Regions from separate parts of the Mesorhizobium sp. M2A.F.Ca.ET.042.01.1.1 genome, predicted to be linked through region 1. Evidence: predicted binding sites of a transcription regulator. Region 1 holds the regulator's gene; each other region holds the start of a gene.
The links. The regulator PhoB, encoded in region 1, activates phosphate uptake and scavenging genes when phosphate is short. The targets are predictions, from matches to a motif close to TGTCATNNANCTGTCAT.
Positions count from the first base shown of each region.

Region 1 (2,202 bases):
GCGTTCATGTATCTGGGCGAGCTGGTGGAGTTCGACCGGACCGAGAAGATCTTCACCTCGCCCCGCGAGAAGCGCACCCAGGACTACATCACCGGCCGCTTCGGCTGAGCTCATACGAGGACAACATCATGGCCGAACATACCGTCGCCTCCTTCGACGAGGATCTGAGGCAGATCAGCCGGCTCATCAACGACATGGGCGATCTCGCCGGCTCCATGGTCGGCGGCTCGACCAGGGCCCTGCTCGAAAGCGACAATGCGCTGGCGCAGCGCGTCGTCTCCGACGATGCCATCATGGACGCGCGTCAGCGCGAGCTTGACGACCGCGCCATCACGCTGATCGCCAAGCGCCAGCCGATGGCGGACGATCTTCGCCACGTGGTCGGCTCGATCCGCATGGCGGGCGACCTCGAACGCATCGGCGATCTCGCCAAGAACATCGCCAAGCGCGTCGGGTCGGTCGGTGTCAGCACCGCCCCTCGCGACCTCACGCATTCGATCGATTCCATGGCGCAACTGGTGCTGATCCAGGTCCAGGGCGTGATCCAGGAATATACGGTGGGCGATGCCACGGCGCTGGCCAAGCTTCGCAACGACGACGAACGCATCGACGTCAAATACACCTCCGTCTTCCGCGAGCTGTTGACCTACATGATGGAGGACCCGCGCAACATCACCGCTTGCACGCATCTTCTGTTCTGCGCCAAGAACCTTGAGCGCATCGGCGACCACGTGACCAACATCGCCGAGAACGCCTATTATGTGCTGACCGGCACGCAATTGCCCGCCAACCGTCCCAAGCAGGACGAGACGGCAATGTCGGCGCCGGCCGCCTGACGGAAAAGGTTACCCCGATGATCGCGCCACGCATCATGGTGGTGGAGGACGAGGAGCCGCTGGGGGTGCTGCTCCGCTACAATCTCGAATCCGAGGGTTACCAGGTGGAAGTGGTGACCCGCGGCGACGAGGCCGAAATCCGCCTTCAGGAAAATGTTCCCGACCTGCTCGTGCTCGACTGGATGGTGCCGGCGGTTTCCGGCATCGAGCTTTGCCGGCGTCTCAGGATGCGGCCCGAGACCGAGCGGCTGCCGATCATCATGCTGACCGCGCGCGGTGAAGAAAGCGATCGGGTTCGAGGTTTGTCCACCGGCGCCGACGACTATCTGGTCAAGCCGTTCTCGACGCCGGAGTTCATGGCGCGCGTCAAGGCGCTGCTGCGCCGCGCCAAGCCGGAGGTGCTGTCCAGCGTGCTCAAGGTCGGCGACATCGTGCTCGACCGCGAATCGCACCGCGTCTACCGCAAGAAGAGCGAGATCAGGCTGGGCCCGACCGAGTTCCGCCTGCTCGAGTTCATGATGCGGCATCCCGGCCGCGTGTTCTCGCGCAGCCAGCTGCTCGACAATGTCTGGGGCGAGACGATCTATATCGACGAGCGCACGGTGGATGTGCATGTCGGCCGCCTGCGCAAGGCCGTCAACAACGGCCGCATGCCCGACGTCATCCGCACCATCCGCGGGGCGGGGTATGCGATCCGCGAGGATTAGGTTCACCGTTCGTGGAATTGATGCGTCCACTACCGGATCGCATGCGCTGGTGAGTAGCCGAGACGCTCGTGCTTCGTCATCCACGGGCGGAGCAAGGAGCGCAGCGACGCAGCGCAGACCCGAGGATCCATTCCGTGACTTCGACGCGTCGCGACGGTCCAGAATTCTGCGCCGCTGCGCCCTACGATCCAGGTAACGGCATGGATTCCAGGGTCTACGCTCCGCTTCGCGTCGCTCCGCCCTGGAATGACGAAGCCCAAAGGCCTTCGCTTATCTCCGGCGAATCAGAAACCCGCTTAGGCGACGTTCTTCCCCGCGGCGCCGGACCTCGTCTGGACCCCCGGCGCGAAAATCTCCTGGTCGACGAAGGTCAGCGCGCGCATGGCGCAGCCTTCGCGGATCAGCGGCAGCTCGTTGGGTTCGCTGTCGAAGGAGATCGAGCTCGAGTGCTGGCCGCCGGCGGTCTGGGCGATCGCCTCCCTCAGCGCCGGCTCGATCAGGTCGAAGGCGGCCGCGCTGACGCCGACCATGGCGACCGGCGCCGGGTCGATGAGGGCGAACAGGCTGCCAAGACCGAAGCCCAGCGCTTCGCCGGCCCGACGATAGGCTTCCCGTTCGGGGCCGTCCTCCTGTCGGGCCTTTGCGGCCAGCGCGCGCAT
Region 1 covers NZ_RZRX01000054.1:5,304-7,505, reverse strand. Annotated here, with positions in the region: gene pstB (phosphate ABC transporter ATP-binding protein PstB) at 1-108, shown strand, start outside; gene phoU (phosphate signaling complex protein PhoU) at 129-836, shown strand; gene phoB (phosphate regulon transcriptional regulator PhoB) at 854-1,543, shown strand; gene EOA23_RS10810 (ROK family protein) at 1,840-2,202, opposite strand, start outside.

Region 2 (2,202 bases), on a different contig from region 1:
GCCCTCGATGCGGATCGAAGGAAAGGCCGGCGGCAGCGCGCCGCTCGCCATGATGTGCTCCGGCCCGATGCGCACCTTGTCGGTGTCGAAATAAACGAAATTGCCGGTCCGGACATTGACCGCACCGACGCTCAGCCGCTTCCTGCCGTCGTTCAGCACGTCGAAATCGATCAGGCTTTCCAGCGTGTCCTTGAGCTCGGCGGTGTCGTAGAAACTGGTGGCGCCGTCTGCTCCGGCCAGCTGGAACCAGGGATTCGGGCTGCGCGGCTTGAAGAAGCCGGGCTGGCCCATGGCCATGGTCATGAATGACGAGGTCTGGTTGCGGATATCGCGATAGATGTCGCCTTCCGGCGTATAGGCCCAAATCTTGCGGCCCGAGACGGTCTGCCAGAACTGCTCCAGCCGCTGCAGGCGTCGGCTCGGCTCGTTGCCGGCGATGATCGAGGCATTGATGGCGCCGATCGAGACGCCGGACAGCCATGTCGGCTCGCAGCCGGCGTCGGCTAGCGCCTGATAGACGCCGGCCTGATAGGCGCCGAGCGCGCCGCCGCCCTGGAAGACCAGGGCGATGCGGTCGTATTGCGCGGTGATTTCAGCGATGGTGGCGGCGGCCGCCTTGTTGCGGTTACGCTCAAGCACCGGCTTTCTCCAACGCCTTCGCCCCGGCAGCCGATCGGCCGTGGTCGGCGAGATAATCATGCACGACTTCGCCGAGGCCGAGCGTCAGGTCGGCGGTGAAGTGAACGGCCGAGACGATGTCGAGCACCGGCAGCTTGGCTACGTCGGCCATGACATGGGGGCGCAGGTCGAGCGCGGCGGGCGCCGTCCAGGCCTCCTTCAGCGTGACGTCGGTCAGATAATAGCGGACCAGCTCGCAGATGCGCGGGCTGCCGTCGACATGCGGGATGATCTTGATCAGGAAATTGGGCGCGGCGAGCGAGGCCAGCACCTGGTCGTGGTCAGCCTCGCGGTGCTTGTAGCCCATGGTGCCGGTGGCGCACAGAACGCTGCCATAATGCAGCGTGCCGACCACCACCTCGCCCTCATGCACGATCTTGGGGCTGGCGAGCTTCTTGGGGAAGCCCCAGAGCTCCCGGCCGCCGGCGATCGGCGCGTCGTCGTCGAGATACATGGAATGCACATAGCCGCCATGCTGGCCCTTGTAGCGCACCGGGATGACCTGGCCGGTCTCGGTGTAATCGCCGAAGCCGGTCGAATCCGGCATGCGGATGAACTCGTATTTGACCAGCGGCTCGTCAATCTCGAGCGGCGCGGGCACGACCGCCTCCAACGCCTCACGCGTGGTGCGGTAGGTGATGATGATGTATTCGCGGTCGAAGAAACGGTAGGGGCCGGGCGGGAAGGAAGGGTTGGTGAGCGGCATCGCGTAGGCGCGCTTCACGACATCGTCGATTTCCAAGCTATTCACCCATCGGTTCAGGAACGACACGCGCTGGACGCGCGGCAGGATATGTTGCATGGCACCATGACAGTGCCATGTCAGCCGCATCGAGCGCCAGCTTGGCGGGCATCGGACAGCATCACAACATTGTAATCGCTACGACATATGGTCATGGCATTGTCATGCTGCGGCGCACAAACTATGTGCCCTTATAGTTCCCTTCCCTCCTGTCGCGAGATCTCCCATGGGTTCCCTGTCTTCGAAGAATGCGCTCGTCACCGGCTCGACCAGCGGCATCGGCCTGGCAATCGCCCGGGCTTTCGCCGCCGAGGGCGCCAACGTCACCATCAACGGCCTGGGCGATGCCGCGGCGATCGAGCAGGAGCGCGCCGGCATCGAGAAGGATTTCGGCGTCAAGTGCCGCTACTCGGGCGCCAACATGATGGATGGCGCCGCGGTCAGCGCCATGATCCACGAGGCCGAGGAGGCGTTCGGCAGCCTCGACATCCTGGTCAACAATGCCGGCATCCAGCATGTCGCGCCGATCGAGGAATTTCCCGACGACAAGTGGGAGGCCATCATCCGCATCAATCTGCTTGCCGCCTTCTACGCCATCAAGGCGGCGGTGCCGGGCATGAAGAGCCGCAAATGGGGCCGCATCATCAACACGGCCTCGGCGCATGCGCTGGTCGCCTCGCCGTTCAAGTCGGCCTATGTCTCGGCCAAGCACGGCATTGCCGGCCTGACCAAGACGGTGGCGCTGGAAGTGGCGCAGGACGGCATCACCGTCAATGCGATCG
Region 2 covers NZ_RZRX01000036.1:9,761-11,962, forward strand. Annotated here, with positions in the region: gene EOA23_RS08170 (patatin-like phospholipase family protein) at 1-639, opposite strand, end outside; gene EOA23_RS08175 (acetoacetate decarboxylase) at 632-1,420, opposite strand; gene EOA23_RS08180 (3-hydroxybutyrate dehydrogenase) at 1,647-2,202, shown strand, end outside.
Region 2: the regulator PhoB is predicted to act here: its motif matches at 1,487-1,503, upstream of EOA23_RS08175 (acetoacetate decarboxylase).

Region 3 (2,202 bases), on a different contig from region 1:
GCCGCCGAGCTCGCGCGCGGTCGGGCTGTCGCGATGATATTTGCCGGATAGCAGGCCGCCCGCCAGCGGACTCCAGACCAGCACGCCGACGCCCTGGTCGGCCGAGATCGGCAGCAATTCATATTCGGCCTCGCGCGCTTCCAGCGTGTAATGGATCTGCTGGGTGACGAACCGGGCCTGATGGCGACTGTCGCTGACGGCAAGAGCCTTCATCACCTGCCAGCCCGACCAGTTGGAGCAGCCGATGTAACGGATCTTGCCCTGGTTGACCAAAGTGTCGAGCGCCGCGATCGTCTCCTCGACCGGGGTGAGCCCGTCCCACTGGTGAACGAAATAGACGTCGATGACGTCGGTCCTGAGCCGCTTCAGGCTCTTTTCGCATTCGCGGATCAGATGGTGGCGCGACAGGCCCTCGTCATTCGGACCTGTGCCGATGCGCATGCGCGCCTTGGACGCGATCAGCACGTCGTTCTTGCGCTTGCCGCCAAGCGCCTCGCCGATGATCTCCTCCGACAGGCCGTTCGAATAGACGTTTGCCGTGTCGATGAGGTTGATGCCGGCATCGATGCAGGTGTCGATGATGCGCCTGCCTTCCGAAAGATCGGAGTTGCCGACGGCGGCGAACGGGCCCGTGCCGCCGAAGGTCATGGTGCCGAGGGTCAATGTCGAAACCTTCAGGCCGGAACGGCCAAGGGTGCGGTATTCCATGTCGGGTCCTCGCGATTTTGTTTTGGAGAGGCGCCGTGGCGGGCGCGGGAAAGAGGCGATGGGTTTTGTAGGACAATTCCAGCCGCTTGTCGCCCCGCTATCGATACGGGCCGATCACATATCGTCTATCATGCCCGGCTGTGGTCGCCTTGCAATAAAACCGTCATTGCGCCTCTGTATCTCAGTCGGCTTACGGAGTGGCGTGTCCGGGGCGGAGCCGCGGCGCATTCCGAAGCGATGATGGCTGACAGGCGACGGAGCTGCGCGATGAATGAAGTAAAATCGAATTCCGGGGCGAAGGACTGGCTGGAAGCCGAGCTCGAGGACACGCTCGACGAAGACTATGAGCTGGAGATTTCCGAACCGGCGCTCTCGCTCGAGATCGCCAAGATCTACAAGAAGTCGCATCCGCCTTCCATCGAGCGGATGACCTACTTTCGCGAGCTGCTGAGGCTCCAGTCCGAACTGATCAAGCTGCAGTCCTGGGTCGCCTACCATAAGAAGAAGCTGGTGGTGATCTTCGAGGGCCGCGATTCCGCCGGCAAGGGGGGCGTCATCAAGCGCATCACGCAGCGGCTCAACCCCCGCATCGCCCGCGTGGTGGCATTGCCGGCGCCGACCGAACGCGAAAAGTCGCAATGGTATTTCCAGCGCTACGTGCCGCATCTCCCCGCGGGCGGCGAGATCGTGCTGTTCGACCGCTCCTGGTACAACCGCTCCGGCGTCGAGCGGGTGATGGGGTTTGCCAACGCGGATCAGGTCGAGGAGTTCTTCCGCGACGTGCCGGAATTCGAGCGCATGCTGGTCCGCTCCGGCATCACGCTGGTGAAATACTGGTTCTCGATCACCGACGAGGAACAGCAGATGCGCTTCCTGATGCGCATCCACGACCCGATGAAGCAGTGGAAGCTGTCGCCGATGGACCTGCAGTCGCGCGTGCGCTGGGAGCAGTACACCAAGGCCAAGGAAGAGACCTTCGCCCGCACCAACATCAAGGAAGCGCCCTGGTTCATCGTCGAGGGCAACGACAAGAAACGCGCGCGGCTGAACTGCATCGATCATCTGCTGCAGCAGGTGCCGTATGAGGAGGTTCCGCACGAGGAGATCACGCTGCCGGAGCGCGTCTTCAACCCCTCCTACGAGCGCCAGGTGCTGCCGCGCGAGCTTTACGTGCCGGAGAAGTATTGAGGCGCTTTCCTTCTCCCCGTTCCACGGGGAGAAGGTGCCCGAAGGGCGGATGAGGGGCAGCGACGGCTTCGGTGATTGACCTTCAATTCGCAGCGTGGGCCCAAAGACCATGGATAGCTTATCGCCAATTTCCGACCGGCAGCGCTGCCCCTCATTGCCCTGCCGGGCATTTCTCCCCGTATAGTGACGGGGAGAAAGAGCTGTAATTACACCCGCCCGATCATCACATGCGTCGCATCGGCGGTCGCCACCTGCCCGGTGCAACGGTATCCCAGCTTCAGCATGTCGAGTCCGGCGAACAAATGC
Region 3 covers NZ_RZRX01000029.1:16,827-19,028, reverse strand. Annotated here, with positions in the region: gene EOA23_RS06910 (aldo/keto reductase) at 1-708, opposite strand, end outside; gene ppk2 (polyphosphate kinase 2) at 976-1,896, shown strand; gene EOA23_RS06900 (dihydrofolate reductase family protein) at 2,103-2,202, opposite strand, start outside.
Region 3: the regulator PhoB is predicted to act here: its motif matches at 859-875, upstream of ppk2 (polyphosphate kinase 2).

Region 4 (2,202 bases), on a different contig from region 1:
GGAAATGCCCTTCAGCGACAGGAGATCGCCGATGGTGATCTCATGCTGCGGCGGCAGCGTAGTGGGCGCAGCCGGGTCGGCGAGCGCCTTGTCGCCGCCCTCGGCCGGCTTGTTGGCGCTCGGCTGGTAAGGCGGCTGCATGGTGTTGACGGCATAAAAGTCCGGGGTGATGGCGCCGTCATTGGCGAATTTCGGCACACCGCCAAGCGCCGAGGCCGGCGAATTGTCGGCCGGCTTCAGCGTCACGCCATCCGGCTCGACGATGGCGATCTGGCCCTTCACCGGGCTGGTATCGGCATTCGGGTAGTAGGGCGCGCAGGCACAGGCGAGCATGAAGTGGTTGAGGAAGGAGCCGCCGAAGGCGCCCTGGAAGAAGTTATCCGCCAGAACGTACTTCTTGGCGATCGCCCACATCGGCAGATTGGAGCCATCGTAATGGCCCATCACCAGCGAGCCGGAATCGGCCCAGGCGACGAACTTGTCGTTCCGGCCGCCGTCGATCTGCATCTGCTCCTGGTAGAAGCGGTGCCAGAGATCATGCGTGACGACGTTGGTGCCCTCGTTGAAGCCCTTGGGATCGTCGATGGCGAATGTCGCGTTGGCGAGATGCGCGCTCTGTGCCTCCGTCCCCGCCGGCGTGACGCCCTTGCCGGTCAGCCCGCCCCAGGCCGGCGGCAATTCGGAAAGCGGCGTGCCGTCACGGTCGAGCTGGCGCGCCTGGCCGGGCGACACATTCGCCAGGCCGTTGGCACCGGGGAAGCCGCCATAGAGGTTATCGAAGCTGCGGTTCTCGGCGTAGATGACCACGACGGTGTCGATCTTGTCGTAGCCGGGAGGAGCCGCTTGGGCAGCAGCGGAGAGCGATGCCAGCGCCGTGGTGGCGAGGCAAAAGGTGAGAAGAGACCGGGTCATGGAAGGATGCCTCGTTGCTGGGGAATGGCTGGAGGACGGCAATGCAGGAACGCAGCTGCCCAGCTACTTCGACGGCTTGTCACCTTTGTGACAGTTCCGCCCCCGTCAAACACGGTTTCGTGAGCGGCAAAACCGGTCATCAATCCGTTGCACTCGATCCTTACGTCGCGAGGGAAACTTGGCGAAAGAAATCAAGGATGTCGCCGAAGACGATGGGATTGAGGAATCACGCAATCGCCCTTGTGGCGGCTTCGATCGTCGGCTTCACCGCGCCTGCCAACGCCGCGGAGCCGTCGGGAGTCCATCCCGGCCCGATGTCGCGCCGGGAAGCTTATGCCCGCGCCGACGCGCTGACGGCGCTCGGACGGCAGATGTTCTTCGACCCTTCGCTGTCTGCTTCCGGCAAGCAGGGCTGCTCGTCCTGCCACGATCCCAACCACGCTTTCGGACCGGCCTCGGCCTCGCCGGTCGAGATGGGCGGAGCCAGGCTCGACCAGCCCGGCGTTCGCGCCGTGCCGTCGCTGCGCTATTTGCAGGCGGCGCCAGCCTTCACGGAGCATTTCTATGACTCCGAGGATGAAGGCGACGAGAGCGTCGACAACGGCCCGACCGGCGGCCTGACCTGGGATGGCCGCGCCGACCACGGCAGGGACCAGGCGAGAATCCCGCTGCTGTCGCCCTTCGAGATGGGCAATAAGGACGAGGCTGAGGTCGCCGCCAGCCTGCGCAAGGCGCCCTATGCCGACGCCTTCCAGGCCGCCTTCGGCGCCGATGTCTTCGACCATCCGCAGGACGCTTTTGATGCCGCGGTGGAAGCGCTCGGCACCTTCGGGCAGAGCAGCGCCGACTTCTATCCCTATTCCAGCCGCTACGACGCCTTCCTCGCCGGCAAGGCGCAGCTCTCGGCGCAGGAGTTGCGCGGACGCATGCTGTTCGAGGACGAGACGAAGGGCAATTGCGCGAGCTGCCATTTGAGCGAGCCCGCCAATGACGGCGAGCCGCCGCAGTTCACCGATTATGGCCTGATCGCGATTGCCGTGCCGCGCAATCCGGCGATCCCCGCCAATGCCGATCCTGATTATTTCGACCTCGGCCTGTGCGGCCCGCTGCGCACCGACTTCAAGGGCCGTGCCGAATATTGCGGCCTGTTCAAGACGCCGACGCTGCGCAACGTGGCCTTGCGCAAAAGCTTCTTCCACAATGGCTATTTCCACACGCTGCGCGACGCGGTCGCCTTCTACGCCAGCCGCGACAGCGATCCCGGCCGCTGGTACCCAAGAAATGCCGACG
Region 4 covers NZ_RZRX01000117.1:13,836-16,037, reverse strand. Annotated here, with positions in the region: gene EOA23_RS18670 (acid phosphatase) at 1-912, opposite strand, end outside; gene EOA23_RS18665 (cytochrome-c peroxidase) at 1,110-2,202, shown strand, end outside.
Region 4: the regulator PhoB is predicted to act here: its motif matches at 1,047-1,063, upstream of EOA23_RS18670 (acid phosphatase).